Regions from separate parts of the Bacillus sp. BSL6 genome, predicted to be linked through region 2. Evidence: riboswitches for the same ligand, from Rfam matches in the RefSeq annotation. Region 2 holds a riboswitch; the other holds the start of a gene.
The links. A riboswitch is a leader RNA that binds a small molecule or an ion and turns the genes downstream of it on or off. The one in region 2 is predicted to bind FMN.
Positions count from the first base shown of each region.

Region 1: another riboswitch for FMN. It lies ahead of ribD (bifunctional diaminohydroxyphosphoribosylaminopyrimidine deaminase/5-amino-6-(5-phosphoribosylamino)uracil reductase RibD); the one in region 2 lies ahead of RCJ96_RS07430 (ECF transporter S component).

Region 1 covers NZ_JAVGCW010000001.1:706,312-710,739, forward strand. The annotation lists gene ribBA (bifunctional 3,4-dihydroxy-2-butanone 4-phosphate synthase/GTP cyclohydrolase II) at 1-84, opposite strand, end outside; gene ribE (riboflavin synthase subunit alpha) at 97-741, opposite strand; gene ribD (bifunctional diaminohydroxyphosphoribosylaminopyrimidine deaminase/5-amino-6-(5-phosphoribosylamino)uracil reductase RibD) at 723-1,835, opposite strand; FMN riboswitch at 2,147-2,290, opposite strand; gene RCJ96_RS03965 (CDGSH iron-sulfur domain-containing protein) at 2,481-2,687, opposite strand; gene RCJ96_RS03970 (YqkC family protein) at 2,827-3,072, shown strand; gene RCJ96_RS03975 (alpha/beta hydrolase) at 3,083-4,006, opposite strand; gene RCJ96_RS03980 (GNAT family N-acetyltransferase) at 4,088-4,428, shown strand, end outside.
Region 2 covers NZ_JAVGCW010000002.1:240,639-245,066, reverse strand. The annotation lists gene RCJ96_RS07440 (peptidoglycan DD-metalloendopeptidase family protein) at 1-467, shown strand, start outside; gene RCJ96_RS07435 (hypothetical protein) at 494-1,180, opposite strand; FMN riboswitch at 1,426-1,565, shown strand; gene RCJ96_RS07430 (ECF transporter S component) at 1,728-2,306, shown strand; gene RCJ96_RS07425 (ferredoxin) at 2,430-2,678, opposite strand; gene RCJ96_RS07420 (helix-turn-helix domain-containing protein) at 2,946-4,007, shown strand; gene RCJ96_RS07415 (RecQ family ATP-dependent DNA helicase) at 3,997-4,428, shown strand, end outside.

The DNA of each region.
Region 1 (4,428 bases), on a different contig from region 2:
ATTTTCACGGTTTTCATCATCACATACGATCACGACTTTTCCTTGTTTTAAATCTTCTAGAGCTTCTTCAATACGATGAAACATAATGCTTCCCCCTTATAGAAATCCGTTTTCTTGTAAAAAGTTTTCGGTCATTGAACCTGTTCGTTTTACAGGCTTAGTAATAAATCGTTCGATATATTTACCAATCATGTCACACTCAATGTTTACGATGTCACCGGCATTCTTTTCTCCGATAATAGATTCACTTACTGTGTGCGGGATGAGTGAAATTGTAATGGAAGATTCGTCTAGATCAAATATTGTTAAGCTCGTTCCATCAACAGCAATGGATCCTTTATGCAAACAATAGCGCAGCAGTTCATCAGAAATAGCTATTTTGTAATAGATGGCATTATAGTGTTGTTTTTTGTTTAATATCGTCCCAATGCCATCAATATGTCCTGAAACGAAATGTCCACCGAATCGTCCGTTTGCAGCCATTGCTCGCTCTAAATTTACTTTAGAGTGTAATTTGAGTAGGCGAAGTGATGTCGATTTCATCGTTTCGGGCATTGCATCCACTGTGAATGAAGTTGTTGTGAAACTCGTTACAGTCAAGCAAATACCGTTAACCGCGATGCTATCACCTAAGTGAACATCTGATAAAATTTTATTGGCATGAATCGTTAACTTCATCGCTTCGCCGCTTTGTTGCATGTTTGCAATCGTTCCTAATTCTTCTACAATTCCTGTAAACATTCCATCACCTCACTTCGGGCATGCGCAACAATTTTTATATCATCGCCAATTTGTTTCATCTCTTGAATTTCCAAGGAAAGTGCATCTTGTAATGTTGAAAAACCATTGCCGCCAAATAAAGTAGGGGCATTTTTTCCACCAATTAATTTTGGACTTATATAAGTTACAATTTCATTGAAATACTTTGTTTGTAAGAAACTTGCATGAACGGTTTGACCACCTTCGACGAAAAGAGAAAGAATTTGTTTTTCGCCGAGTAGGTGTAAAACATCCTGTATTTCAATCTGTTTCGTTTTCATTTGGAATATAGCTATATTTTCAGATTCATAAGAAGCTATTTTCTCTGGATTTACATCCGTACCAACTATAATCCATGTCGGTGCTAAACCATCTGTTATGACATGAGAAGATGGTGGCGTTCGTAAATGGGTATCTAAAATAACGCGTATAGGATTTTGCCCCCCGTTAGGAATTCTTGTTGTTAAATGCGGATTATCAGCTATAACTGTATTCACTCCAACAAGAATCGCATCGTGTGTATGACGATATTGATGAACATCAGCTCGTGCATCTTCACTTGTAATCCACTTACTTTCACCGGTTACGGTTGCTGTTTTTCCGTCTAAGCTCATCGCTGTTTTTATTGTTACAAACGGACGTTTCGTTTTCATGTAGTGAAAAAAGTAGCGATTTAATAAAACTGCTTCTGCTTCCAGAACACCGGTAGTTACTTCGATGCCAGCTTCCTCTAATCTTTTTTTTCCATTACCAGAAACGAGAGGATTGCAATCAAGAGTAGCAATTACAACCCGTTTGACTTCTTTTTTGATGAGCAATTCACAGCAAGGTGGTGTTTTTCCAAAATGGCTACATGGTTCAAGTGTTACATACACTGTGGCTCCTTTTGCTTTGTCACCAGCCATATGAAGAGCATGAACTTCTGCGTGTTCTTCACCAGCACGTAAATGAGCTCCCATACCGACGATATTTCCGTCTTTTACAACAACAGCACCAACCATAGGATTTGGACTTGTTTGCCCAGATGTTCCTTCTGCTAATTGCAGAGCAATCCTCATATATTCTTGATCTGTCATTTTCTTCACCTCTCCTAAAAAAATCAAAAAACCCCAAGGATTTTAATATCCTTGGGGCTTGGGAGACGTGATTTCTAGAAATATAGTTCGAATACGAAAGTATAGGAAAGAAACCTAACGATGATTGATATTTTGGCATAAGGAAGAAACCTAGCAAAAATATCAAATTTTTCAAACGCTAGTCGTATCTTTTTATTTCAGTATAGAAAGATAAGTATACAAAATAAAACATATATATAGATTTGAATTGAATCTATAAAAATATGCATACTGAAATAAAAGTGTATTCGCTATATAAAATTACTAGAAAACATATCCTTCTCCCATCCAGACTATACTGTCGGCCCTAGAGTTTCACTAGATCCACCGTTTTCGAGTTGAAAACGGGTCACGGACTTAGAAGTTTGCACTTCATCACCGCCGGTTGGGAATTTCACCCGACCCCGAAGGATGCTGTTTGCTCAAATTATAGCACAAAAAAAATAAAAGGCTAGTAAAAAGTATTCGAATGTGAAGAATTGTGTGAAAATATATGTAGGCTGAGATGGAGACAAAAGTATTAGAAATGTTGTAAGGAGAAGGGATATAACGGAGTTGCTAAAAAGAAAAAACATGCACAAAAAAATGTGCATGTCACATGTGAAATTATTCTGCCTCTGGTGCTCTAACAACAGATTCGAATTTACCTTTATGCGAAGCATCGCAATAAGGCATATTTTTTGATAAACCACAACGGCATAAAGAAAATGCCGGTTTTGCTGGGAATACATTCCCTTGTGAATCAACTAATTCCACGTCCCCTGTAACGCGAAAAGAGCCATTATCATTTACTTTAATTTGTACTTTAGCCAACGCTATCCCTCCTTCCCAAACGCTTAATTTCATCATATAATCAAGAGAAGTACTTGACAATATGAAAAGAGCACTTTCTTTGGAAGAGAAGAGAGTGTTATAATGTTTTTTATAACTGACTAGAGTAAGGTGACGAAAGATGGATAAACAATTACGTACATTACGAAATATTGCAAATGAGCGCACGTGGGCATCATTTTTGAATGATAATCATCCATATAGTTTGTTACACTGGTCCATTGCTGGTGTAGGACAAGAGTCAAAGGATGTTTGGTTACTGCAAGATGAGGTAACATTTCAAACGACAGAATTTCCAACGCTAGATGATGCAATAAAGTGGATTTCTGAAAATATGGAACAAGTTACAGACGTTTTAGCGCAATAAAAAAACAGGCTTATGCAAGCCTGTTTTTTGTTTCTTTTACATATGAGTTTAAAAATTGATCAACGGCTGCTTCATACTCTTCTTTATTTTCGTTATAAGAGCAAGCGTGTGCGCCGTGTTCTGCAATATAAAGTTGTTTATTGTTTTCCTTCGCTTCATAGAGCGCTTTCGTCATATCAGCTAAAATATAATCATCATCTTTACTATGAATAAAGAGGACGGGATTGTTAATGTTTTTTATACAATCGATTGGTGAAACTTCACGAATCGTATAACCGTCACGCACTTTTAAGAAAGCATTTGCTAAAGGTAATAAAGGCCATTTTGGTAAATGGAATTCAACCTTTAAACGGTGCTGTAATTGTCCGTAGAAATCAGAGAAAGGACAATCTGCAATATAGAAGTCAGCACCATCTTCTACAAGTCCTGCGTACTGAAGAAGTGTTGCAGCGCCCATCGATTCACCATGAATACCGAGTGTTATATTTGTTCCAAAACGACCTTTTAGCCAGTCAACTACAGATTTTAAATCATGCTTTTCATAGTAGCCATAGCTTGTTGTTTTTCCGCCAGTTTTACCATGACGACGATGATCATAAATAACGACATTATATCCTCTGTTTAAAAATAACCTTGCATATTTTACAGAGTTCATTTTATTTACAGTTACGCCGTGACAGAAAATCATAAACTTATTGGAATGACCAGCAGGAATGTAATATCCGTGAAGATCATATCCGAATTGCGAAGGAATATCAATTTCTTCTTTATGAAGAGCATCAAAATCCTCTATACGAAAATGTTTTTTCGTTTCTCTTTCGAGTATTTCTTCCTCTGTTTTTTTCTTTAAGTACATCACCTTATTTGTAAAGAAAATCCCAAGGGCAGTTATCGCACCTAGTATAGTAAACAATGCTGCAAAAAAACGTTTCATACTTTACCTCATCCTCCAAATACCGTTACATGTGATACACTTATATTGTATCACAAGGATAGAAAAGGGGAGAAATAGGAAATGGTGCATATACAAAAAATTACGCCAGCGATGAAAGAAACAATTCGAATGTTCATGTGTGAGAACTGGGGGAGCTCATTGATGGTTTCACGTGGTAAGGGACATCAGTTAGAAGAGTTGCCAGGATTTGTTGCGCTCTCAGAAGACAGAATAATCGGAATTGTAACGTATGAATTGATCGGAAATATGTGCGAAATTGTATCGTTAGATAGCTTTGAAGAAAGAAAAGGAATAGGGACAAAACTTGTGGATTGTGTATTAAGAGTTGCAGAAGAAGAACGGTGCAGGCAGGTTTGGCTTATAACAACAAATGATAATATGAATGCGTTACGTTTTTACCA
Region 2 (4,428 bases):
TAGATATAGCGGCACCGATCGGCACGCCTGTGTCAGCTATTCAAGAAGGGAAGGTAACAAAGTCTTATTATTCAAGTAGTTATGGAAACGTTATATTTATTAAACATGGAGAATATGAGGCTGTGTATGCACATTTAAATAAGAGATATGTAGTTCAAGGGGATTATATTTCAAAGGGAGAAATAATTGGAGAAGTAGGAAATACAGGAGAATCCCGAGGTGCACACTTACATTTAGAAGTTCATCAAGGAAAATGGACGATGGCAAAAAAGAATGCGATGAATCCATTGCTTGTTTTACATGAACAAAGAAATGAAACAGTTTCTTCATCGTTATACGTTGTCCAAAAAGGTGATACTCTAGTTAGCATTGCACGGAAATTTAGAATGTCCGTTAAGGAAATTCAAGAAAAAAATGGGTTGCAACAAGAGCTCATTTATCCAAATCAACAATTATATGTAAAGTAAAAAAAGAGCTAGTTACTAGCTCTTTTTTACCAAAAAATAAAGACACATATAAATCCAGAAATAGCTAAGTAGCTATATAAGTAAAATACTTTCGCTCTTGTTTTTTCGTTTGTTCGAAATAGTACAATAGTCGGTTCAATTAAACCAATTGTCAAACAAAGTAAACCAAGAAGCATACAACCGATTGAAATAGAGTACAGGGCGATTTGTGGTCCTTGAAATGGAATCATCCATTTTAATAAAAATGCAATGAGTGCAGTATAGCAAATGCTGCCGATGTATTTATTCAATGGTGCATTAGAACGGAAACCAGGAAGCTTTTTTAAGAAAGAGCGGGAAACAACTTCAGTTTGTAAAGATGTATGCTCTTCGATTATTTTTTGAGCTTCTTTTCCTTTTTGGAAAAGGGATAATATCCAGTTTCGCTCACCTTGGAAAATAAATTGTGAAGTTGTCAAATAATGATCAACCTTCACTTTATTCCAATTCTTCCATGGATGGCGCTCACATAATTTTAATTTACTTTCTGTCTTTTTATCATACTGATAAATACTGATGCCATCTTCATCGAAAGCAGCATAGTATGTCTCACTTGAGAATGTGCCTAAATCAATTGGACAGTAGAAAAGTAATTCTTTTTTTAAGTAAAAGTATTCTTTCCTTAAGTTTTTTTTCATTGTTTCTCGAATAGAGTGTCTCTTTTCTTTCTTCATGACATTTCCTCCATAATCCAGAAAATGTTCTTATCTTAACAATTCAACATCTTATCACTTTTAATTATATATGACTAGGGGATTCATAGGAGAAATGCCGAATACTAAAAAATATGGGGTGTATTGTAAAATATAATGTATGATTTTGGTTATGTAAAATTAATAACTTATTTTTAATAAGTTACACTTTTTTTGTTCACAATACGATCATGTTGTTGTATAATGAAGTGGAAAATAGAATATCGGTCTATCTTCGGGGCAGGGTGAAAATCCCGACCGGCGGTGATGAACTATATGTGATTTTGTTCTAAGCCCGCGAGCCGTTAAGGCAGGATTTGGTGTGATTCCAAAGCCGACAGTACAGTCTGGATGGGAGAAGATGGAGGTTCAAGCGTTCAAAAAAGATAAGTATTTGAACGTCTGTTTGATGTGCCTTAAATTCTCCCTTTGTGTAAAACACAAAGGGTTTTTTCGTTCTATGAAAAAGTAGGCATAGCAGAACCTTTCCACTTTCCATGAGATGATCGATGGAAAAGGAGAGAGAAAGATGAAACAAAAAAACAGTGTAGTGCAGATGGTGAGTGTAGCGATGCTAAGTAGTATTGCATATTTACTGATGATGTTGGATTTCCCATTCCCAGGGCTTCCGCCATTTTTAAAAATTGATTTTAGTGATGTACCAGCTCTAATTGCTGCAATTATTTTCGGACCAGTTGCAGGGATAATTGTAGAAGCGATAAAGAATATTTTACATTACGGGATTCAAGGGAGTTTAACGGGAGTACCAGTTGGAGAAATTGCTAACTTTATTGCAGGATGTTTATTTATTGGACCAGCAGCTTTCTTATTTAGGAAGTATCGTACTGTTAAGAGTTTAACGACAGGATTAATGCTAGGGACAATTACAATGGCTCTTATTATGAGCGTATTAAATTACATCATCATATTCCCAGCTTACACTTGGTTTTTAAATTCACCAGCTATGTCTAGCGAAGCGATAAAAACAACGGTTGTAACGGCAATCTTACCATTTAATTTGATTAAAGGAATTGTTGTGACAATTGTATTTGTAGCGTTATTCTCACGCCTGAAAGTATGGGTGTTTGCAAAAATGAAAAATGCATAAAATATAAAATAAAACCATTAGTAGTATGTAACTACTAATGGTTTTTTAATAAGGAGAATGAAAATAGAAAACAAAAAATACCCCTCAAAGGAATGAGGGGTATTTTTTGAAGTTAATAAAAGACTATTCGAATTTTAAAGCATCGCCGTCGAATGATTCGTCAGCAACTTTAATTGAGTCAGTTGGACAACCTTCGAATGCATCCATCATATCTTCAAGTAATACATCTGGAATTTCAACGATACCTTGGTTATCGTCTAATGTTACGAATGCAATACCTTCATCATCATAGTCATAAATGTCTGGTGCAGCAGCGCCACAAGCACCACATGCGATACAAGTATCTTTATCAACGATTGTATATTTTGCCATCTTTTTTCCCTCCTGATAATATGTATGTGAAAAGCTCGCCATAAAAATTATAACCTTATTGTAAAACGGTTTTTAAAACTTTTCAACATAAAATTATAATGATAATCCTTATCAATTAGAGTGTCAACTAATTTCTGCATTATGTCATAAGATTTTCAAAATACGTAAATGTTATTTCGTTTGGTACAATAGAATATATACAAGTACATATTGCCAATATGATAAGTTTAATGAGTAACTAAGTTAGATTGAAAGGTGGAAGCGGTAATGCAACTACAATATACTGTATTGTATTGTTTAAAACAATTGAATGGTGAAAGGACCGTTTCTTCTATTTATTATTTATTAAAGGGAAAACGTTCTTCGCAAACGTTACAAGATGGAAATATGTTCCGAATTTCTTTTTTGTTTGGAATATATAAATCGCTAAATAGAGCTGAATATGATCGTGAAGTTGCAAAGTTGTTGCAAGCAGATTTGATTCAAGAGATACATGAAAATACATATTTGTTAACACCTAAAGGTAAAATGCAGTTACATACATGGGAGGAAGGGTATGCTTTTCCAGCGCATTTACATGGTTTGCACTATGGTGAATTAGGTGAAACATTTTGGAAAAGATTATCCTTAATTATTCAAACTATATCTAATTTACAACAGAATAATACGAAGTTTATTCCTATTCAACAAGATACAGAAATAATGGTTTGGGTGAAACGCTTTTTAACAGGTATGCCGTATAGGCGTAGTGAATTGGCAAAAGGATTATGGAAAGAAATATATACTCTTTTAAGGAAATGTGATGTGGTAGAAGCAACGATTGTAACATATAGATTAACAGGATATGAACGTATCGGTTGTACATTGCAGCAGTTAGCAGAAATTACGAGACGAGATGTTTTCAGGGTGTACTTTTTATTTTGGGGTACAATTCATTTCCTTATACAAGAAGTTCGCGATTATGAAAATGAATTTCCGTTATTATCTGAGATTATCTCTTATCCAAATGAGAGAGCTGAATTATTTAGTTTATCAACGAAAAAAACATATAATTTTTGGAGGCAAGGGCGCTCATTAGAAGAAATAGCGACAATTAGAAATCTAAAGGTTGCAACGATAGAAGATCATTTTGTTGAAATTGCTTTGCGAGAAAGAGATTTTTCAATTGAAATGTTTATGGAAAAAGACAAAATAGATAAAGTAACAGAAGTAATTGATGCATTACAAACACGTAAGCTGCGTGAGTTGAAACAAGCGGTTGGAGAGGATATCTCTTATTTTGAAGTTCGTCTTGTATTGGCGCGGATGGAGGGTATAAATGAAACTTGAGGAATATTTATATAGGTGGTTTGGATATTCTGAATTTCGTCCAGGTCAAAAAGGAGTCATTACAGATTTATTGGAAGGAAAAGATGTTATAGCGATGCTTCCGACCGGAAGAGGGAAGTCTATGTGCTATCAACTTCCAGGGCTTATGCAAGAAGGGACAGTACTTGTTGTATCACCATTATTATCTTTGATGGAAGATCAGGTTACACAATTAAAATATGTTGTGAAAAACCGAGTGATAGCATTTAATAGTTTTCGGACATTACAGGAAAAAAGAGAAGCGATGAAAAGATTAGCTTCTTATAAATTTATTTTTGTATCACCAGAGATGTTGCAGTCGGAATTGTTAATAAGAGAATTGAAGAAAGTTCATATTTCATTATTTGTTGTGGATGAAGCTCATTGTATTTCGCAATGGGGT